DNA from 2 places in the Owenweeksia hongkongensis DSM 17368 genome. Region 2 is predicted to be linked to the other one. Evidence: riboswitches for the same ligand, from Rfam matches in the RefSeq annotation. Region 2 holds a riboswitch; the other holds the start of a gene.
What was found. A riboswitch is a leader RNA that binds a small molecule or an ion and turns the genes downstream of it on or off. The one in region 2 is predicted to bind S-adenosylmethionine.
Positions count from the first base shown of each region.

Region 1 (12,018 bases), 650 kb from region 2:
GTGTAAATGGAAATATCAATGTTTTTAATACTTCCAATTATGCAAAAAGTGGATCGACTACAGTTACATATCAATGGGATTTTGGAGACGGCATTACTTCTAACCTTGCCCACCCTACGCACACATATGCTACTAGTGGTCCATACCAAGCGTGCTTAACTATTAATACTGTAGATAGCCTTAATAATACATGTACCGGTTATGCTTGCCATTGGCTTGGTTTGGATAGTATTGGAGGTTTGATTTTCAAGAGCACAGGAGGTTTTACCTTAAATGTGATAGACCCAAATACGGTATCGGTGGAGGAGAACAAAGTACTGGATGTAAACATTTACCCCAACCCAGCCTCTGGTTTTGTAAATGTAGAAGGTTTAAGAGAAGATGCAGAATGGACATTGTTCAACCTTCAAGGAGCAATGGTTTCAAAGGGTGTTTTGACTTCTGGAGATGCGAGGATAAACTTAGAAATGCTGAAATCGGGTTTGTATGTTTTTAATATTCAAACTAAAAACTCTATTAAAAGCATGAAACTGAGCATTAGGTAATTAAAAATAATTGCGACAACTCATTAATGAAGCCCTCAAATTTTTTGAGGGCTTTTTTTGTTTATACCCAACCCTTTTTATTTTAATCTCGTGTGTTAAATTAGTTGAGCTAAAATTCTCAAAAAAAACTAACTAACACCTCACAGAAATGAATAGAATAATACTACTAAGTGTTTTGGTAATTCAAAGTTCTATAATTTGCTTTTCACAATCAACCCCTGATTTTATCAAGCTTCCCGACACAGGCCTTACCGCCACATTTAGATCATGGACCATTAAACACTTTATGAATAGTTTTCCTTCGGGTTATAGTTATCATCAATCGTGGGATTTTGGAGATGGTCAAACAGCCTTTTTTCAATCTCCTGAAACTAAAGTTTTACACAGCTACTCGTCTCCAGGCTGGTATAATGTTAGCCGAAGCTATGCCGTGGTAGATATTCATAATGATACTCTTAAAAGTGGATCGGAAGCTCAAAGTGTTCCTGTAGGATTTATTCATAACACTGGTTGCAATGCAATTCTTGTGGCTCCGGATTCAGTTTTAGGGTATTCGGTGACTCTATCTGACTCAAGCCTTAATGATACATTCGCTGTCCCAGTATATAACTTTAATTTATTGAATGGCGAAAATTTGTCGCATGGTTTTTGGTACTCCTATGGGCCTCCATCTACAACAGGTCCTGGAGGCTTGCACTCTAATAGTACTTATTATAAGAAGTCAGGTTTACAAAAATCTTGCCTGTACCGTCAGTTTCGTGATACTACAGGAGCACTCATTTGTGAGGCTTATGACTGTGCGGAAACGTTTGTTCAACCAGCTAATTTAGCCTGGTCATCTATTACACACGTGATAGATACGGTTGCAAAAGGTAAAGTGAAATTCTCTTCGAGTTACGGAGCTGCTTCTTTTAACTCCTCTATTCATCGTGAGCAGTTCAATTGGAGCTTCGGAGATGGTAACAGGAGCGATATTCCTAATCCAATTCATTATTATTCTGAACCAGGCGTATATACCGTGGAGCTGGCCTATACTATAGTTGAGGATATTTCCAACAGGGTTCTGGGCGTTGGGCTTAGCTATGATACGGTTGTAATTGCAGCTACAAATGATTGTAATGTTGAATTTGGCTATAAGGTTAATATTGCAAATACTTCTGTAGGTTTTAAAAATCATAGTAGTTGTCTCTATCCAAAGGGTGGTTATTTAGAAAAATTTGAATGGAGTTTTGGGGATGGAAATGTTTCTACCGATAAAAACCCGACACACGTTTACACTTCACAGGGGACTTATCAGGTTAGCTTAATACAAATAGTAGAGGATGTACAATATAACGTTGTTTGCACAGATACTCTGGTAAAAACAGTGGCGCTACAACCATCTACTATTTCATGTAACGCACTTTATGAGGTGGATACTCTTACTAGTGGCAATGGCAACCTTAACATAATTAACTTATCAACACCACAAGTATCTAGCACTGGTATGGCTGTTGATTTTGTTTGGGATTTTGGTGATGGGAGCATCTCACGACTTCCATTTCCATCGCATACTTACACCACATCAGGTATTTATGAATTATGTCTTACTATCAGTGTTACGGATTCATTGGCTAATCACTGTACTAGTACTTTTTGTGATAGTGTAGGGATGGATACTGCAGGGAATATTCTTTATAAAAACTCGGCTGTAGGTTTTACCTTGAATGTGGTGGACCCCAATGCGGTGGGGGTAAAAGAGGCAGTCTCCCAATCTGAAATTAGTATATATCCAAACCCTGCTTCCAATTTTGTAAATGTAGAGGGTTTAACCAAAGATGCAGAATGGACATTATACAACCTTCAAGGGGCAATAGTGGCTAAAGGTACTTTGCAATCGGAAGAGTCAAAAGTAAACTTAGATGTACTGGAATCAGGTTTGTATATTTTTAGTATTCAAAGTATGAATTCAGCGAAGAGTATAAAGCTTAGTATAAGATAGTGTGCAATTTCTTCGTTTAATAATAGAGAAAGCCCTCACGCTCATTGAGGGCTTTTTTTGTGTCCTGTATTCAGCATTTTGATCGTAATAAGATTGGGAAGGAGTTAATCAATCCAAAATCTTACACTATGAAAAAATTATACATCACTTCAATTCTATCAGTGTTATTAGCCTTTACGGGAATGGCACAAATTACCTGTAATGCCTCGTTTGTTACAAATCAAGCGCAAGGGAGTAGTACCATGGTGCAGTTTGTAAACAATTCTACAGTCAGTCAGTACAGTCAAGTTCGGTATATATGGAACTTTGGGGATGGGACAATTGATTCTTCAATAACATGGAACACTAATAGAAGTCATAATTACTCTAATGTTGGTACGTTCTACGTAAGTCTCAAAATGGAGGTAAGTGATTCCGTAACTAATGCAATTATATGTACCTCTTATGATTATGATACTATTGTAATCGGATCACTGACCACGGTAACGGCTAGTAGCTCTGCATTACAAACGGCATCCGGATCTACTGTGATAAACTTTCAAGGATCAGGCACCAAAAATTCTTCGGTACCATCCTATAGTACTTACAAATGGAACTTTGGTGATGGAAGTAGTTCTACACTTCAAAACCCGTCTCACACTTATGCAACAAGCGGCAATTTTACAGTAGTTTTTACGCATGAGGTTAGAGACAGTGTAACATCTTCGATAATTGCTCGTGCTACATCGAACAATTGGGTGACACCGGGTAGAAGGGATACATGCAATGTTTCTTTAAACTCAAATGTTTCCCCAAATCAGCTTCAAGTTTATTTTTCTCCAAATAGTCAAGCTTCGAGTTTTCAGGGAAAGTATTACGCTCAAAACTTTACCTGGGATTTTGGGGATGGTAATACATCCACTAGTCAATGGGGGGTGAATCACACATACGCCCAGTCAGGTACATATAATGTTACGCTATATATGCAGGCCATTGACAGTGTTACACAAGCTGTATTTTGTTTAGATACTGCTTTTGGTACGGTTACAGTTACTCATAAAACCCCACCTTCATGTCAAGCTTCATATTACTTGGATACCCTTGCTTCAGGAGGAAACGCCTTGTTTATATATAACAATTCTACACCCGGGGCTAACGACCCAAATTACAATGTGACCTACAACTGGTATTTTGGAGATGGAGATTCTTCAAACTTACCTTATCCAACACATACATATTCAAGTCCGGGCTTGTATAGTGTGTGTCTTAGTGTGCACGTAGTGGATACAAATTATATAGGATGTTACTCTTACTATTGTGATACAATAGGGATAGACAGTCTTGGAAACGTGATTTACAAAAACTCAGGGTTTACTTTAAATGTTCTTGATCCAAGTGCAACGGTAGGACAAAAAGAGTATGAGGTGCTGGATGTAAAAGTATACCCTAATCCTGCTTCTAACTTTGTGAATGTGGAAGGGCTAAAAGAGGGAGCTGAGTGGAGCCTTTATAATATCCAAGGAGCGCAAGTTGCAAATGGATATCTGAAGTCGGGTGATTCAAAAATAGACTTTGGCAATAAGCAATCAGGCTTGTACGTGCTCACATTAAAAAGTAGAAACACTGTAAAGAGTGTTAAGCTTAGCATCAACTAACGATTAGGGAATATATCGTTTTGAGTGGCCGGTCCTGTTTTGGGGTCGGCCATTTTTTTATTCAAAAAAAGCCGCCCCAGTTTCCCGGAGCGGCTCAAATATTAAATCTTAAACTTTAGATTTTTACTTAAAGGGAAAACGCTTTTTTCACCTGGTCAACATAGTCTAATTTCTCCCAGGTAAATAGCTCTACTTCCATATTTACAGCTTCACCATTGCTTCCTGTAAAGGTCTTTTGTACCGTTTTGTTTTCACGGCCCATATGTCCATAAGCTGCAGTTTCGGAGTACATCGGATTTCGCAATTTTAAGCGTTGCTCAATAATTCCTGGGCGCATGTCAAAGATTTCGCTCACCTTTTTAGCAATCTCGCCATCTGTCATATTTACTTTAGAGGTGCCGTATGTATCTACAAAAATACCCATCGGCTCTACTACTCCAATGGCATAAGATACCTGAACCAAAATCTGATCAGCTACACCTGCTGCAATCATGTTTTTAGCAATATGACGAGTAGCGTAAGCCGCAGAGCGGTCTACCTTACTAGGATCTTTTCCTGAAAAAGCACCACCACCGTGAGCTCCTTTGCCACCGTAAGTGTCTACAATAATTTTACGACCAGTAAGACCAGCGTCACCATGAGGGCCACCAATTACAAACTTACCAGTTGGGTTGATGTGATATTTGATATCATTAGTAAATAGCTTTTGAAGCTCTGGCTTCAATTGTGCTATTACACGAGGAATTAAGATTCCAACAATGTCTTTTTTGATTTTGGCCAACATGGTAGGTTCGTCAGCAAAATCATCATGCTGAGTAGAAACTACAATATCAGTAATGCGCTGAGGGATATTATCATCAGAGTACTCAATGGTAACCTGAGATTTTGCATCAGGACGCAGGTAAGTGATGTCGGTGCTTTCTCTACGCATGGCTGCCAATTCCTGAAGCATTTTGTGGCTTAGGTCAAGCGCCAATGGCATGTAGTTTTCAGTTTCGTTGGTAGCATAGCCAAACATCATTCCTTGATCACCGGCTCCTTGCTCTTCAGGTGTTCCGCGGTCTACTCCTTGGTTGATATCTGGTGATTGCTCATGCAGTGCAGAAAGTACACCACAGCTATCTGCTGAAAACATATAAGCACCTTTGGTGTACCCGATTTTACGAATTACATCGCGAGCCACAGTTTGAACGTCAACGTATGCTTTAGACTTTATTTCGCCAGCAAGTACTACTTGGCCAGTAGTTACTAATGTCTCACAAGCTACTTTAGAATCTTTGTCAAAAGCCAAAAAATTATCAATGATGGCATCCGAAATTTGATCGGAAATTTTGTCTGGATGTCCTTCAGAAACAGATTCTGAGGTAAATAAATACGCCATTATAAATCTTTAAATATTAAAATCTCTTGAGGCGCGAAAAGGAGGGGATTATGCTAAAAGCACTGTTTTTAGCATTTTTTTATGTGGTTGCAATCAGCCCAAATCTTTCCACGCGAGCGGCAAATGTATAATAATTATTGAATTGGAAATATTGAAGGAAAGGTGGATCACATATTTTTTTGAGTGGCTACTGTTTGGCTTACAATAATCTAGCAAGTGAGGTAGGATTTATCCTAACATTCTTTAACTATCCTTGGTGGGGACAGCGTAAAGTCTATATATTAGGTACATAAAACTAAAGAGAAAACAATTATGAGTAAGGGATATGATTTGTTTGATGATGTTTGTGGTTTTGTTGGCAAGGCTGCATTGTACACAAAGCATCCAAAGGGATTGGTAGATCAAATAATGGCATGTAATAGTATCTATAAATTTACCTTCCCGCTAAGGAGGGATAATGGAACCTATGAGGTGATTGAAGGTTTTAGAGTTCAACATTCGCATCATAAGTCACCGGTAAAAGGTGGTATACGCTATAGTATACATGTAGAAGAAAGTGAAGTAAAAGGTTTAGCCGCACTCATGAGTTATAAGTGTGCACTTGTTGAAGTTCCGTTTGGCGGGGCCAAAGGAGGCGTGAAAATTGACAGAAGACGTTACAGTGTAAATGAACTGGAACGCATTACCAGAAGGTATACAGCGGAGCTAATTAAGAAAAATTTTATTGGACCAGCCATAGATGTGCCAGCACCCGATTATGGAACAGGAGCTAGAGAAATGGCTTGGATTGCAGATACGTATTCTGCATTTACTCCGGAGTCTATTAATGCTTTGGGTTGTGTTACCGGAAAACCACTATCACAATCAGGAATAGAAGGACGAACAGAAGCCACAGGTAAAGGAGTTTGTCTGGGCTTGAGGGAAGCCTGCGATAGGTTAGAGGATATGAAAAAATTAGGACTGGAACGGGGCCTGGCAGGCAAAAAAGTAATAGTACAAGGTTTGGGTAATGTGGGATTTTATGCAGCCAAATTTTTACAAGAAGAGGGGGCTATCATCATAGGTGTAGCGGAATATAATGGAGGCACCTACAATGAAGAAGGACTGGATATTCATGCCTTGCAAATGCACCGCATTGAAAATGGATCCTTGAAAGATTTTCCTGGAGCTAAAAATATTGAAAATTCCATTTCTATGCTCGAGATGGAATGTGACATTCTTGTACCTGCAGCTCTGGAAAACCAAATTACAGAAGAAAATGCATCACGCATAAAGGCCAAAATAATTGGAGAAGCAGCCAATGGCCCTATAAGCCGCGCAGCGGAAAAAATGCTAGTGGAAGCAGGAAAGTTTATCATTCCGGACATTTATCTGAATGCTGGTGGGGTTACCGTTTCTTACTTTGAGTGGCTAAAAAATTTGAGTCGCGTAAGTTTTGGAAAAATAGACAAGCGCTATGATATGCTGGACAACCTTAGAATAGTGGAAGCAATTGAAAAAGCCAGTGGTGTGGAACTAAGTGATGATGTAAAGCGTACAATTGTAAAAGGTGCCAGCGAAGAGGACTTGGTAATGAGCGGTCTTGAAGATACTATGGTAAATTCTTATGAAGGCTTGAGAAGAACGCAAATTGACTATGATGTACCAGATATGCGCACCGCAGCTTTTGTTAACTCATTAAATAAAATAGCTATCAGCTATATGGACTTGGGAATTTTCCCATAATTGAATTACAGTATTTTTTCAAAAGGCTACCATGATAGGTAGCCTTTTGCTTTTGGGGTATACCCTAAAACTTATGATACCTATCATGCGCTGCTCTTTCCAAATTCTCTCTATGACTTGGATGAGCAATGTCTATAAGTAGCTTGGCACGCTCTTTTAAGTTTTTACCATACAGATTTACAATACCATATTCGGTAGCGATGTAATGTACGTGTGCACGAGTGGTAACTACCCCAGCTCCAGGTTTTAATATAGAGGCTATCTTTGATTCACCACGCGAAGTAATAGAAGGCAATGCTATTATTGGTTTTCCACCTTGTGACAACGAAGAACCTCGTACAAAATCCATTTGACCACCAACCCCAGAATACATCATTGTTCCAATAGAATCAGCACTTACCTGGCCGGTGATATCTACTTCAATAGCACTATTTATGGTTGTCATTTTAGGAAGCTTCCTAATTACCTTGGTGTCATTCACATATTGAATATCAAGCATCCGAACCATCGGGTTATCATCTACAAAATCATAAAGTTTACGACTACCAACAAGAAAGCCCGAAACAAGAGTGCCGGGGTGGATGGTTTTTTGAGAGTTGTTTATAACACCACTTTCCACAAGCGGGATTACTCCGTCCGAAAACATTTCGGTGTGAATACCAAGATTTTTGTGATTACCTAAGCAGCTCAATACAGCATCGGGTATGGAGCCAATACCCATTTGTAAAGTAGCCCCATCCTCGATTATATCAGCAATATGTTCCCCTATTTTTTTCTCTACTTCCGTTAAAGGCGCAGGCGCATGCTCAGGAAGTTCTGTCTCCATCACCACATATTCATCAATATCACCAATGTGAATAAATCCATCGCCATGGGTTCTGGGCATTCTTGGATTAACCTGAGCAATCACTAAACTTGATTTTTCAACTGCAGAACGCGTTGCATCCACTGAAACACCAAGGCTGCAAAAACCTTTGGCATCAGGTGGAGAGACCTGTATCAAAGCCACATCCAAGGGGATGATACCACTTCTAAACATAATAGGAACTTCGCTTAAAAAGCAAGGGATGAAATTTACTCGTCCGGCATTTACTGCTTTTCGACAATTTGCTCCAATAAACAAAGCGTTTACAGTAAAGGTGTCCTGATATTGCTCTTCAGTATACGGAGCAGGTCCTTCTGTATGAAGTTGATAAATGGTGATATCAGATAACTCACCAGCTCTTTGGACCAATGCTTCTACTAAGGGCTTGGGGGCAGCTGCTGCGGTGTGTATAAAAATGTGTTGTCCTGACTTTATTTTGGAAACGGCTTCAAGGGCTGTATTATGTTTCATGATGCTTAATTTAAGGCAAACTTATAGAGCTTTACTAAGGTGAAAAATGAGATTTGACAGCTTTAGAATATTGAAAGGTAATATTATAGATACACGTTGTTTTGTCCAGACCATACCAACCGAAAGAAGCAAAAATTAAAGTTTGGTTTTTAAAAAGCTGTCAGCTACATTTGTCACTGACTTATCCAGAAAGACTGAGGGAATGGGCCCTATGACGTCTTAGCAACCCGGACTGGCCGGGTGCTAATTCCTACTCCAATAAAGATCGCAAGGTCTGGAGATAGATAAAGTGAGTTCGTAAAACAATCCTTTATAAATACATCTGGTAAGTCATAGCTTAAAAGATTAAACTATGACAAAATCACTATTGGCCGATGAGGCCAAAAAACGAATTCTTGTGTTGGATGGTGCTATGGGTACTATGATACAAGGCTATAAACTTACTGAGGCTGATTATCGCGGTGAGCGATTTAAAGATTATCCAAGTGACCTCAAGGGAAACAATGACCTTCTATCCCTTACGCAACCTGATATTATAAAAGCTATCCACGCCAAGTACTTTGAGGCGGGTGCAGATCTTATTGAGACAAATACTTTCAATAGTACGCGCATTTCAATGGCTGATTATGACATGGAGGATTTGGTGCCTGAAATCAACTTAAAGGCTGCTCAAATTGCTCGTGAAGTAGCAGATGAATTTACCGCAAAGGAACCTCACAAACCGCGTTTTGTAATAGGTTCTATGGGGCCAACTAATAAGACGGCAAGCCTTTCTCCGGACGTCAATAATCCTGGCTATAGAGCTATCGATTACGATACATTAGTAAGAGATTACAAAGAACAAGCCCTTGCTTTGATAGAAGGCGGGGTGGATGCTTTGATGGTGGAAACGGTGTTTGACACGCTCAATGCGAAAGCTGCTTTGTACGGCATTATGGAGCTATATGATGAGATTGGAAAAGAATTACCCATCATGGTTTCGGGAACTATAACTGATGCCAGTGGAAGAACTCTTTCGGGACAAACTACTGAGGCTTTTCTTATTAGTATCGAGCATGCGCCTTTGCTTTCTGTTGGTCTCAACTGTGCCTTAGGAGCGGATCAACTGCGACCTTATTTGCAAATACTTTCTAGAGAATCCCCATTTATGGTGAGCGCACACCCCAATGCTGGTTTGCCCAATGCTTTTGGTGAGTATGATGAAACTCCAGAAAAAATGGCGGCTCAGATAAAAGAGTATCTCGACATGGGATTGATCAATATTATTGGTGGGTGCTGTGGTACGGGGCCGGAGCATATAAGTGCGATTGCGAAGTTGGCTGGCGAGTATGAACCAAGGAGTGTTAAGAGCATTCAGTCGACAGTCGATAGTCCACAGGAAATTGATAGATAGGTATGGGATTTAAGTTTGAAAAATTAATAGCATGGCAAAAGGCATTGGGTTTAAGTGCGGATATCCATGAACTTACCTTGAATTTTCCACAGGATGAGAAATACATTTTAACTTCTCAAATCAAGAGGGCCGCAGATTCTATTAATCTAAATATTGCAGAAGGTTCTACAGGACAAACTAATAAGCAGTTTTCTGTATTTCTTGGTTATGCAATTCGTTCAGGAATCGAGGTAATAGCGTGTTTACATACAGCGAAAAAACGAGGTTTGATAGACTTAGAAAACTTTAATAAGAACTACGATAGGACCGAGGAAGTAATCAAAATCACCCAAGGACTAAGAAATTCTCTACGAAACGGTGACCAATCTGTAGACTAATGACTATGGACTGTTAACTAAACAAAACGCAATGAAACTATCAGGATTAGAACCATTAATAACTACCGCTCAATCCAATTTTATAAATATTGGAGAGCGGACAAATGTTACGGGATCGCGCAAATTTTTGCGATTGATCAAAGAAGAAAAATATGATGAAGCACTTGATGTAGCTCGTGATCAAGTAGAGGGCGGGGCTCAGGTGATTGACATTAATATGGATGAGGGTATGCTTGATGGAAAGTATGCTATGACTAAGTTTTTGCACCTTATTGCTGCCGAGCCGGATATTTCGAGGGTACCTGTAATGATTGATTCTTCAAAATGGGAAATCATAGAAGCGGGGCTGAAATGTGTGCAGGGAAAAGCGATTGTAAACTCAATAAGCCTTAAAGGTGGAGAGGCTGAATTTTTAGCACAAGCGAAAAAAGTAAGGCGCTATGGGGCGGCCGTAATTGTAATGGCTTTTGATGAAGACGGTCAGGCTGATACTTATCAGCGTAGAATTGAAATTTGTGAACGTTCATATAAGTTACTTGTAGAAAAAGTAAACTTCCCTAAGGAGGATATAATTTTTGATCCAAACATATTTCCCGTGGCAACGGGTATTGAGGAGCACCGCAGAAATGCGCTTGACTTTTTTGAAGCTACAAAATGGATTAAGGAAAACTTGCCTGGAGCCAAAGTGAGCGGAGGGGTGAGCAATGTATCGTTTAGCTTTCGCGGAAATCAATCGGTGAGAGAGGCCATGCATGCTGCGTTTTTGTATCACGCTGTACAAAACGGCATGGACATGGGGATTGTAAACCCAAGTTTGCTGGAAGTGTATGAAGAAGTGCCCAAAGACCTAATGGAAAGGGTAGAGGATGTGCTGCTTGACAGAAGGGATGACGCCACGGAAAGACTGTTGGACTTTGCTGAAAACTTTGTAGGTGAAACTAAAACCCGTGAAAAGGATTTGGCTTGGCGCGAAGAATCGGTCGGTAAACGGATAGAGCATGCCTTGGTAAAAGGGATTGTGGATTTTATTGAGGTAGATTCGGAAGAGGCACGTAAAAAATTTGCTACACCACTGGAGGTGATAGAAGGCCCACTGATGGATGGAATGAATGTGGTGGGTGATTTGTTTGGCTCTGGTAAAATGTTTTTGCCTCAAGTGGTAAAATCCGCTAGAGTGATGAAAAAAGCTGTGGCTTATTTGCAGCCATATTTAGAAGCTGAAAAAGCCAAGAATAAGGATACAAGTAAAAAAGGGAAAATTCTATTGGCTACCGTAAAAGGTGATGTACATGATATTGGGAAAAATATAGTGGGAGTGGTGCTGGCGTGCAACAACTTTGACATTGTGGATCTTGGTGTAATGGTGCCACTTGAGAAAATTTTGGAGAAAGCCCTTGAAGAAGATGTGGATGCAATTGGCCTGAGTGGATTGATTACCCCATCGCTTGATGAAATGATTTACGTGGCTCAGGAAATGGAGCGTAAGAAGATGACCATGCCGCTGATGATAGGTGGGGCAACAACATCTCGAGCGCACACAGCTGTTAAAATATTCCCGGAATATTCAGGAATCGCGGTTCACGTGAATGACGCCAGCCGCAGTGTTCCCGTGGCGCAAACTTTATCAAATAAAGCTTCCCATTCAG
Region 1 is NC_016599.1:3,524,330-3,536,347, forward strand. It holds gene OWEHO_RS15560 (PKD domain-containing protein) at 1-545, shown strand, start outside; gene OWEHO_RS15565 (T9SS type A sorting domain-containing protein) at 694-2,526, shown strand; gene OWEHO_RS15570 (PKD domain-containing protein) at 2,655-4,160, shown strand; gene metK (methionine adenosyltransferase) at 4,288-5,541, opposite strand; gene OWEHO_RS15580 (Glu/Leu/Phe/Val family dehydrogenase) at 5,854-7,266, shown strand; gene OWEHO_RS15585 (acetyl-CoA hydrolase/transferase family protein) at 7,331-8,602, opposite strand; SAM riboswitch class I at 8,781-8,893, shown strand; gene OWEHO_RS15590 (homocysteine S-methyltransferase family protein) at 8,955-9,995, shown strand; gene OWEHO_RS15595 (four helix bundle protein) at 9,998-10,372, shown strand; gene metH (methionine synthase) at 10,404-12,018, shown strand, end outside.
Region 1: it holds a riboswitch for S-adenosylmethionine, as region 2 does, so the genes downstream of both, OWEHO_RS15590 (homocysteine S-methyltransferase family protein) here and OWEHO_RS12795 (trans-sulfuration enzyme family protein) in region 2, are expected to answer to the same signal.

Region 2 (12,018 bases):
TCGCGTTAAGCACGTTGTGCTGCACTTTACGAAGCTTCAATGCTCGGCTTAGCAACTCAGATATTTCCACGGAAGTGGTACCCACCAAAACCGGGCGGCCTGCATCTACCAAAGTATTGATCTCCTCAATTACAGCATTGTACTTTTCACGCTTTGTTTTGAAAACAAAATCTTGTCTATCATCACGGGCAATCGGTCGGTTGGTAGGAATTACCGTAACCTCCAATTTATAGATGTCAAAAAATTCACCAGCTTCCGTTTCTGCCGTACCGGTCATACCGCTCAGCTTATTGTACATACGGAAGTAGTTTTGCAAAGTAACCGTGGCATAGGTTTGCGTAGCCGCCTCAATCTTCACGTTTTCCTTGGCTTCAATCGCTTGGTGAAGACCATCAGAATATCTACGACCTTCCATAATACGACCGGTCTGCTCATCCACAATTTTCACCTTATTGTCCATAAGCACGTATTCCACATCTTTTTCAAAAAGTGCATACGCCTTTAGCAGCTGGTTCATGGTATGGATGCGCTCACTCTTAACACCAAAGTCGCGCATGATTTCCTCTTTCTTGGCGGCTTTCTCCATGTCTTCCATTTCCTCACCTTCCAGCTGAGCCAGCTCGGTAGAAATATCAGGCATAATAAAGAAGTTGCGCTCGGTACCTTGAGAAATCAGGTCAATACCTTTGTCCGTAAGGTCAATTTGGTTTTGCTTTTCATCAATGGTGAAATACAATTCATCATCAATGATGTGCATATTTTTAGACTGCTCCTGCATGTAGAAGTTTTCAGTCTTCTGCAAAAGTGTCTTCATTCCCTCTTCACTCAAAAACTTGATGAGGGTTTTATTTTTAGGCAAACCTCTATGTGCGCGAAGCAACTTTTTGGCGCCTTCTTCTTTTTCTTTTTTATCGCTACTCGCAATAAGTTGCTTGGCTTCTTTCAGCTCCTTTGCAGCCAATGCTCTCTGCGCTTCCACAAGCTTAGCCACGTGAGGCTTCAGCTCATTAAATTCATGTAAATCTCCTTTTGGGGTTGGCCCCGAAATAATCAATGGCGTACGAGCATCATCAATCAATACAGAATCCACCTCATCCACAATGGCATAATTGTGCTTGCGCTGTACCAAATCTTTTGGACTACGAGACATGTTGTCACGCAAATAGTCAAAACCAAATTCGTTATTGGTACCGTAAGTGATGTCTGCTAAGTATGCTTTTCTACGTTCGTCAGAGTTTGGTTGGTGCTTATCTATACAGTCGATAGACATTCCATGAAACTGGAAAATTGGCGCCATCCACTCAGAATCTCGAATTGCCAGGTAGTTATTTACGGTTACCAAGTGAACCCCTTTCCCCGTAAGGGCATTAAGGTATACCGGCAAGGTTGCCACCAAAGTTTTACCCTCACCCGTGGCCATCTCAGCAATGCTACCCTTGTGAAGTACGCTACCACCAATAAGCTGCACATCGTAATGCACCATGTTCCAACTTACCTCAGCTCCTGCTGCCGTCCACTTGTTTTTCCAAATAGCTTTATCGCCAGACACATCTACCGCATCACTAAATGAAGCCACTTCTTTATCAAAATCAGTAACCGAAACTTCCATGGTTTCGCTTTCACTAAACCTGCGACCTGTTTCTTTTACTACAGCAAAAGCTTCGGGCAACATTTCCAGCAAAAGCTTTTCAGTTTTGTCATACGCAGTTTGCTCCAAAGCGTCAATTTCATTGAAAAACGCTTCTTTGGCTTCTACGCCTTCTTCGGTTTCCAGCTTTTCTTTAAGCTCAGCTATCCTCGAAGTCTCTTCGGTAATGTTATCAGCTATCCTTTTTTTGAACTCTAAAGTCTTTCCACGAAGCTCATCATGAGTAAGGGGTTCGTACGTTGGAAAAATGGCCTTTACCTTATCTACAAAGGGTTGCAGCTCTTTTATATCGCGGCCACTTTTGGAGCCAAATAACTTCTCTATAATATTACCTAACATATCTTCATTTTATCAAGGGGTGGCAAATTTAGCCATATTAATGGCGTATTGAAACACTAAAAATGTGCCTCAGCGAAGCTACTGACTTATTGGCGGAAAAGGGCCGAAAAAAGGATTTGAAAATTCGTGGGTTTTAAGAATTGGAAAAATAGAAGCGTGGATTGATTTCATGCTAAGTCGCAAAGGGCGCAATGCCCCGTTAAACTCTGTGATGGAAAGTAGACACGGATAACGCAGGTCTTACGGATTAGCACTGATTTTGACTTCATATGTTAAGAGTGCGAAAACACTTAAAAAAGGAAGACTCATTTGATTTTTAAAGCCTGATGGATTTAATCTTTATCAACCCTAATTACTTCTCAGGCTGGTTAAACATATATCTTACCCCTACAAAGACACTGAAATTTTTGTAAGTAGTACTCATAGCTGTAGGCTGACTAACTTTCACTGCAGCCGCATCGCCAAGGCCCATTGAATATCCAATATTAAATGAAAACCCATCAAACAGATTAAATCTTAAAGCAGGTATAAAGCTTACAGTCATATTATTTATTCCTTCTGCATTAAACGGCCCATTACCACCAGAAACTCCAGGGTAGCTAAAATACCCCACATCCTTATAGTTTAAAAAATAAAGCACCTCAACACTGGCTTCGAACCATATATAGTACCACGGTTTAAACTGCACACGCACCGGGATATTAAGATAAGAAAGGTACCTTTTGTCATCATAGGAATAACCATCTGCACCACGCCCACCTCTTCGACTGAAGCCAAGACCTGTTCCTACACCCAGCCACTTGAGGGCTCCATAATCATAATGGGCTAAAAAATCGAAACCAAAAGTACTGCCACCCATATCTTCTCCTGCCTTACTATATCCATTATTAGCAGCTTGCTGCGTGGTAAGCAAACTTACCGAATGGGCATTTACTACCACGCCATAAGAGTGATAGGGCTTAAAGCTTTGAGCTGATAAGAAAAGTGACACAAAAGAAAATGTAATAAAAAGTAGCTTTCGAAATAGAGGCATAGTTCTAGTTTAACTGAGTGAGACGAAAATAGAAATTTTTTGGAGGTTCCGTTTATGACCACGAATTGACCACTACCATAAGCTCCCGTATTCAATTATCACGAATATAACACATGAAATGTAGGGTTGAAAGCATAATGCTTTCAAAGTAAAAACTGTCCTCCCCCGGCTTTCAGCCACCCCCTCCAAAGGGGGACACAATGCATATCTCCCGCTGGCGGAAGTGCCCGAAGGGCGAGGGTGCACAATTTCACGCAGCACATTCCTCTTCTAGAAAGAAGGAGGGTTTAAGATGTTTAGATCGAGGAGATGAGGATAATTCAGGTGGATAAACTTAAAGCTCTAAAGTGATTGTTCAATTTTGTTCTTAAACCCCATAAGCCATTCCAAGTCTCTCTTCTCAGTTACCAAATAATCTTTTCGGCTTGATAAGTCCATAATGTCCCCCACTTCTGATCCAACCCATATGGCAACCCTTGAATTAAACGCACTGTTCTCAAAACTAACTTCACAAAAAACCAATCCCATAGCTAGTTTCCGCTGAAAATGCCTTTTCTGTTTAGCTCTATTCATAATTTCCTGCAGCCTTATTTTCTCTTCCATAGAAATACACATTTTTTGAATACCTCTATCCTTTAAGTCATTGAAATGAGTGTAGGCTCCAGCGGTAGTATGCCCCCTTTCTGAAATCTCCAAATACACACAAACCGAATCCAGCCCAATTTGCTTATCCGCTTGAGAGCGGCCCGGCAAACTCATCAAGACAATTATCATCAATGGTAATATCTTCTTTGCAAACATAATTTTCAAATAATTAAAGCCCCTACGAATATAAACATACAAACCTTGTAAAGATTGAGCCCATTTTCGATCGAAATTCATCTTTTTCACCAACTCTTAAAAACCAATTTCAATTTTTTTTCGTCTTTTTTCAAACTTCCTTCATCCCTTATAAAACCTAAAAACACAGCTCATTTTCAAGTCTTTGAAGAGCCCCTCTCAAATCACTTTTTTGCCACCCCGTGTTTGGACGATTAGAATTTTGTTATAAGTTTGACCCCAGTAATCGTTCATTTACAATTTCTTATCCAGAAAGGTGGAGGGTATGGCCCTTTGAAACCTTAGCAACCTGTTCTCGCTTCAAAAAGAGAATAAGGTGCTAACTCCTGCCGCACGCAAGTGTGGAAAGATAAGTTGGACTCATTTTCAAAATATCGCATTGTTGACGTTTTGATCTTCCCCAACATTCTTGTGCAGGAAGATCTAGAACTCCTTTGTTCTTCATCTTCTGTGATAAGTGTTTGTATAATTTTTAATTATTTAAAATTTACACACTTATGGAAGCTATCACAAAAAGCCTTCACTTCTTACAACCTGATCCGCAAACTGGCGCGATCTCAACACCAATCTACCAAACCTCCACTTTTGTGCAGCAGGCACCCGGAGTAAATCAAGGTTTTGATTATTCACGAAGCAACAACCCCACACGCCAGGCGCTGGAAGATTTGGCCGCTCACCTCGAAGGTGGACATTCCGGCTACGCTTTTGCCAGCGGACTAGCAGCCGTAGATGCAGTTATCAAACTGCTTTCGGCCGGTGATGAAATCATTGCGGTTGATGATATTTACGGTGGTTCGTTCCGTTGCTTCACGCACATCTACAAGAAATTTGGCATTAACGTGAAGTACGTTGATACCACTTCCGTGGAAAATGTGGTCGATGCCATTTCGCCAGCCACCAAGCTAGTTTGGCTAGAAACCCCTACCAACCCAACCCTCAAAATTTCTGACATTCAGAAGATTTGCAAAGTGGCTCACGCTAAAGATTGCCTTGTGGTGGTGGATAACACCTTTGCCTCTCCGGTATTGCAGCAGCCTATTAAGCTTGGGGCAGATTTAATCATCCACAGTGCCACCAAATATTTAGGCGGCCATTCTGATCTTATTGCAGGCTTAGTAATTTGTAAAAATCAAGAACTAGGTGAAAAAATCAAGTTCATTCAAAATGCTACAGGTGCTGTGCTCGGGCCGCAAGACAGCTGGTTGGTAATCCGCGGAATTGAAACCTTACACTTACGTGTAAATGCGCAAGCAGATTCAGCCTATGAAATCGCACATTGGCTACAAGCTCACCCACAAGTAGATTTGGTGTATTACCCGGGTCTGGAAAACCATCCCAATCATGATATCGCTAAAGAGCAACAATCCAAGTTTGGCAGTATCATTTCGTTTTCACTAAAAGAAGACAAAGAAGAATTGGCAGTTGATGTGGTTCAAAAAACCAAACTCTTCAAACTGGCCGAAAGTCTTGGCGGAATAAAAAGTCTGCTTTGTGTCCCCGCCTTGATGACTCATAAATCAACCCCGCGCGAAACCCGCCTAAATGCCGGAATCAAAGATTCACTGATTCGCCTTTCGGTAGGAACCGAAGCCACGCAGGATTTGATCTACGATTTGGACCAGGCTTTGGCGGCCACTTTTAAATCTAAAATTAAACAAACTGAAGAAGAATTAGCGGTATGAGCAACAAGATAAACATTGGCCTTTTTGGCCTCGGCTGTGTAGGAAGAGGAGTGTATAGCAACATTCAAAAATTCTATTCCGATCAGATTAACATAAAGAAGATTTGCATCAAGCACCCTGGAAAACACACGGACATTAACTCCGAACTTCTGACCACCGATGCTTCGGAGGTTTTAGAAGATTCATCAATAGACCTTGTGATTGAGCTGATTGACAATGGCGCGGAAGCTACAGCGCTCATTGCTCAATCTCTCCGCTCGGGCAAAGATGTGATTAGCGCCAACAAGGCAGCAATCGCCAACAGTCTTCGCTTTTTTATCGACCTTCAAAATCAAACAGGAAAAACGCTTTTGTATGAAGGGGCAGTGGCAGGGGCTGTTCCCGTGATTCGTCTTTTGGAAAGTCATTATGCCAATGAAAAAATCACTGGCCTGGAAGGAATTGTAAATGGCTCTACCAATTATTTGCTAAGCAAACTTCGGCTGGACAAATTGACTTTTGATGATGCTTTAGCACAAGCTCAGAGCAATGGTTTTGCGGAAAGCGACCCATCACTCGACATTGATGGTTGGGATGCAGGATACAAATTGATCATCCTTGCGGCTCATGCTTTTGGCGACACTCTTTCTATTGAAGAAGTTCAGCGCACCACATTTTCAGAGTTTTTGGAGCAAGCACCTGACTTATCAAAACCGTGGAAGTGCATTGCCAAAGTGAATAACGAAGGCGAGAATTTGGAGCTTTCGATTGATTTTAAGGAAGAGCCCATCGCATCACAATTTACATCTGTTGAATATGAATTGAACGCCATCAAAGTACATTCAGCTATAGCTGGAACCAACATGCTATATGGAAGTGGGGCTGGTGCCAATGCTACAGCATCAGCTGTTCTTAGCGATTTATTTCAGTGGAAAAAAGGATTCCGATATGACTATTCTAAATTTTATCAGAGAAAGGAGTATTTGAAGAAACTGCAGGGAATCCCAGCTTAATCAGTTGATTTAGCCTTCCACTACCCCGCCCCGAATCCTTTCGGGGCACCCCTTCTTTCTAGAAGTGGAATGAAAAAGGAGCGCCCCATTTCGAATGATTTCGGAATGGGGCGCTTAAATATTTGTGCAGCACTATTTAGTACTCATCCTCATTCCAGAGGTAATCCTCATCGGTAGGATAATCAGGCCATATATCTTGAATAACTTCATAGATTTCCTCTTCCTCTTCTTCCATCGACTGTAGATTTTCCACTACCTCCAAAGGAGCACCGGTTCGGATAGAATAATCAATAAGCTCATCCTTAGTTGCAGGCCAAGGTGCATCACTCAAATAACTTGCTAATTCTAGTGTCCAGTACATATCTAATCTCCGTTATTATTTTTTGCAAAATTAATTTTTTCAAGCACTTTTACAAGCATTTCCTATTTATTTGAAATTTATTATCAACCCCTTGTTTTCCAAGGTGTTTCCACACCTCCATGCTTGTGGGTGTAAAAGCGTGCTAAGGTGAACAGGTAGTCGCTCAATCTGTTCAAATATTTTATGATTTTTTCGTCAACCTCCGCTACCTGGGCCAAAGCTACAGCCCTACGCTCGGCTCTTCTACACACACATCTAGCCACATGGCAATGAGATGCAGCCAAATCGCCACCTGGCAAAATGAAGTTTTTCAAATCGGGCAAATCCTCATTCATCTTATCCATTTCGGTTTCCAAAAGTTCGATGTCTGAAACCTCAACTTCCGGCAATTTCATTTTACTCCCCGGTGCAGAGGCTAGCTCAGAACCTACGGTAAATAGTATATTCTGAATGCTTACCAAAGTTTCTTCGGCTTGTCTGTCTTTAGCAGAATCACGAATCACTCCTATAACAGAGTTCAGTTCATCTACCGTTCCATAAGCTTCAATGCGCGTATCAGTTTTGCTTACGCGAACACCTCCTATCAGTGAGGTTTCGCCTTTGTCGCCTTTTTTGGTATATATTTTCATTCTACTCAATTTCTGGTTGGGTTGCCAAATATGAGTAAAATAGGAATAATGCAGAACGATTGAAAGACTGAAAAAAGATAGAGCTATTAGCGAAGCATCTAATTAAGTTGATAAGCCATACTCAAGCCAAATCCATAAAAAGGATTCAAAGATTTTGTTTTTTCAAACATCTCAATGCCATCTTGCTCTGAGTATGTGTATTGTTTGAATAGTGCCTCTTCCTTCCTTAACACATTTAAAAAAGAAATACCTCCTTTTACATTTACGGCTATCCGGAATTTTTGCTCGCGGCCAAGTGCCACACCAATGGAAGGATTAAGATTGAGCAGCAATAAAAAATCACGAGAGGAAGTAAGCCTTCCATCATTATTTGGTTGATAAGAAGCATTACCCTCGAACTTCACCTCACCCTTTTTTCCTACCAAAAAGTAGTTTGTAAGCTCTGTTCCTATTGAATAAAAGAAAACTTTACCGGGCTTTTTGAAATATTTGGATACACCCAAGGGTATTATCAAGTAATTAAAACTATACCTATAGTCTCGAGGTTGCCCGCCAGTAAGAGCATAACCTAAAGGAATAGAAAAAACAGTTCCTGGATCTGTTACTTCAAACTTGGTTTCAGAATAACCTAGGCCCACGCTGTACACAAGAGTCGATTTTCTTTTTCTTGGATCACCAATTTCGTAATGAAATCGTGCAACAAAAGAAGGCATTGTCGAAAACTGATAGTGCTCCACCTCATTGTCCTCTGCACCATCAGCATAGGTTGCGCGTAAATCATCATTTGGTACAGCCTTATAGTTTAGATAAAAATCCGCTGTGTGCAATGTATTTCCACCCTCCAAGGACAGATAGTAATTCTTCTGAGCAAACAGATTATTTGCGACAATAAAGCCTAAAAGAAAAAGACCAAATCTCATGTATTGAAAGGTTAGTTAAGAGTCATAAATACGAGAAGAACTTCACCTTGAAATAACAAAAAAAAATATTTGTTATTGCCCTTTTTAATATTCATCGTAATATTGCAATGAGTAATTTATTTAAAAATGGGAGTCACAAGAACAGATCTTTTTACACAAGAGCAAAACCAATTGGCTGACCTAGCTAAAGTGCTTGGCCACCCCGCTCGTATCGCTATTTTGGAGTTTTTGCTAAAGGCAAAATCCTGTATAAACAATGATTTGGTAGAAGAGACTGGCTTGGCGCAAGCTACCATCTCGCAACATCTACAAGAGTTGAAAAAAGCAGGATTGATTCAAGGAACTATTGATGGCACCCGAATGTGCTATTGTATAGAACCATCCAATTGGAAAAAAGCTCAAGAAAATATTCAAGGTCTGTTTGATTTATTACCGCCTGACCCGAACTGTTGTTAAAAAAATTTACTCTCAATCATCGCAAAATAGCAATATGATGAATTCTAAATCTTATTAAATGGAAGTTAAAAATTTTAAGCCTCGCAGACTCAGTTTTCTAGATCGTTACCTCACCGTATGGATTTTTGCCGCGATGGCAATTGGCGTAGCTCTAGGCTACTTTTTCCCCGCTATGGCTGACAACATTCAGAGCTATGGATCTGGTTCCACCAATATTCCTTTAGCCATTGGCCTCATATTAATGATGTATCCGCCCCTGGCAAAAGTTCAATACAAGCAATTGCCTAAGGTTTTCAAAAATGTAAAAGTGCTTTCTATTTCGCTTTTATTGAATTGGATTATTGGACCAATTTTGATGTTTGCCCTGGCACTCATTTTCTTACGAGACTACCCGGAATATATGGTTGGGCTTATCCTTATCGGTCTTGCCCGCTGCATCGCCATGGTACTTGTATGGAACGAATTAGCCGAAGGGAGTCGCGAATATGCAGCCGGACTGGTTGCTCTAAACAGTATTTTCCAAGTAATTTTCTACAGCTTTTATGCCTATATTTTTATCACCGTGCTTCCACCCTATTTCGGGATCGATGGTGCTTTGGTAGATATTTCGATGGCAGCAGTAGCAGAAAGCGTAGTCATTTATCTGGGTATTCCATTTGTCATGGGCTTCTTAAGTCGTGTGATTTTAGTCAAGCTAAAAGGAGAAGACTGGTACCAGAAAAAATTTATCCCTGCAATTTCACCCATCACCTTAATCGCATTACTCGCCACTATTATTTTGATGTTTAGCCTCAAAGGCGAATTGATTGTGCAAATCCCGTTTGATGTGGTTCTTATAGCTGTGCCTTTGGTAATTTATTTCGTACTTATGTTTATCATCAGCTTCTTTGTAAGCAAGGCCTTTGGTGCGGATTATGCTCAAAATGCCTCTATCTCATTTACCGCTTCGGGCAACAATTTTGAACTCGCCATTGCAGTAGCCATTGCCGTTTTTGGACTAAACTCCGGGCAAGCATTTGTAGGGGTAATTGGCCCATTGGTAGAAGTGCCCGCCCTTATTTTATTAGTTAGAGTAGCCTTTTGGCTCAAAAAGAAATATTATCCACAAACATCTATTTTATCATGAAAAAAGTACTAGTGCTTTGCACCGGAAACTCCTGTCGTAGTCAAATAATGCAAGGCTACCTAAACCATTTTAGCAACAACAAAATTGAAGCCTACAGTGCCGGAATTGAAACTCATGGCGTGAATCCTAAGGCTATAAAAGTTTTGGCAGAAGATGGCATTGATATTTCGCATCATACTTCAAATCACGTAGACGAGTACCGCGATGTAAACTTTGACTATTTGATAACTGTGTGCGATCACGCCAAAGAAAACTGCCCATGGTTTCCATCTGATGCCGAGCGTTTTCATCAAAGCTTTGATGATCCTGCAAAAGCCATCGGAACGGATGAAGAAATATTGAACGATTTTCGTGGGGTAAGAGATGAAATAAAAAAATACGCCAGCACTTTTGTAAACAATCTATAGGTGTAGTCCGATATTATCAATTTATCCGATATTTAGCCCAAAGAGCATAAGGACCTATGGAAGGAATGATAGAACTAGCGAGTATTTTAATACTCAGTGTATTGGCGCAGTGGTTAGCATGGAAAATCAAAGTTCCGGCTATCATACCTCTTATAATGATTGGCCTTGCGCTCGGTCCTTTATCTACTTTTTTCACTCCTTACGGGGATAAGTTGCTTGATGGTGACCAGATTTTTTCTGGCGACTTACTCTTTGCTTTTGTTTCTATTTCGGTTGGGATCATTCTTTTTGAAGGGGGACTTACACTCAAGCTCAAAGATATTCGGCACCAGGCCGGAGTTGTGCGAAATCTCCTGATTTTTGGCCCCATCATTACGCTTGGTCTGGGTGGCCTTGCTGCTCATTATTTGCTTGGGCTAAATTATCGTCTGGCTTTCCTATTTGGAGCTCTTATCATTGTTTCTGGTCCTACTGTGGTAATTCCTATACTGCGGAACACACGACCTAATGAACGGATAAACAATGTGCTAAAATGGGAGGGAATTGTAATCGATCCTATCGGAGCACTAATTGCCGTATTGGTATATGAGTTTATTCAAATCGGTCATTTTGAAAACGCAGACACTATAGAGGTTCTAAAAACCTTTTTTATCACCATAGCCTCTGGAGTATTCGTTGGTGGTCTTGCCGCACTGTTCATGCGTTGGATTTTACTTAAGAATAGAATCCCTGGCTACCTTAGAAATGTGGTCGCCCTGGGTCTAGTAATCTTTGCATTTAGCTTTTCAGAAATGATTTCTCATGAAGCAGGCCTTATGGCGGCCACCTTTATGGGAATTGTAGTTGCCAACATAAAGATTGAGGAATTTAAGAAAATACTCTCCTTTAAAGAGGATATCAGTATTATTCTAATCTCCGTCTTGTTTATCCTGCTTTCCAGCAGAATTGACATGGTACAGCTTGAAAAACTTGGCTGGGATGCTGTTCTTCTATTTGGCGTAGTTGTGTTGATTATCCGCCCACTTATAGTTTGGCTAAGTACTTTGGGTAGCAAGTTCAACTGGCGTGAAATAATCTTTATGGCCTGGGTAGGTCCAAAAGGAATTGTAGCTGCAGCCGTAGCTTCTCTATTTGCACTTCAGCTGAGCAACACCACAGATGCTCCGATTGATGCCGAGCAAGCAGAACTTATCCTCCCGCTTACCTTTTTAGTAATTGTGGGAACTGTAGTATTGCAAGGAGGAACAGCTAAGCCTTTGGCCAAATTGCTGAAAGTGCAACGTGCAGAACCTAAGGGCTTCCTTTTAGCTGGAGCTAATGAAAACTCACGCTTTTTAGCCAATTTTTTAAAGCAATATGATGTTCAGGTTACTTTAGCCGATACTTCTCAAGCTAATATCCGAGAAGCACAGCGCATGGGTTTTGATGTATATGAAGGCAACATTTTGGGAGACAATGTTTTTGAGGATTTAGATCTCACAAATATTGGGCGACTTATGGCTCTTACCAGTAGCAGCGAGGTAAACAACCTAGCCAACAAGTATTTTGCTGAAGAATTTGGTGAAGAAAATGTGTACCGCCTTTG
Region 2 is NC_016599.1:2,876,903-2,888,920, reverse strand. It holds gene secA (preprotein translocase subunit SecA) at 1-1,987, opposite strand, end outside; gene OWEHO_RS12805 (hypothetical protein) at 2,340-3,020, opposite strand; gene OWEHO_RS12800 (hypothetical protein) at 3,363-3,821, opposite strand; SAM riboswitch class I at 4,102-4,216, shown strand; gene OWEHO_RS12795 (trans-sulfuration enzyme family protein) at 4,358-5,542, shown strand; gene OWEHO_RS12790 (homoserine dehydrogenase) at 5,539-6,534, shown strand; gene OWEHO_RS12785 (DUF2795 domain-containing protein) at 6,671-6,895, opposite strand; gene OWEHO_RS12780 (cob(I)yrinic acid a,c-diamide adenosyltransferase) at 6,979-7,524, opposite strand; gene OWEHO_RS12775 (hypothetical protein) at 7,623-8,444, opposite strand; gene OWEHO_RS12770 (ArsR/SmtB family transcription factor) at 8,571-8,900, shown strand; gene arsB (ACR3 family arsenite efflux transporter) at 8,959-10,026, shown strand; gene OWEHO_RS12760 (arsenate reductase ArsC) at 10,023-10,433, shown strand; gene OWEHO_RS12755 (cation:proton antiporter) at 10,490-12,018, shown strand, end outside.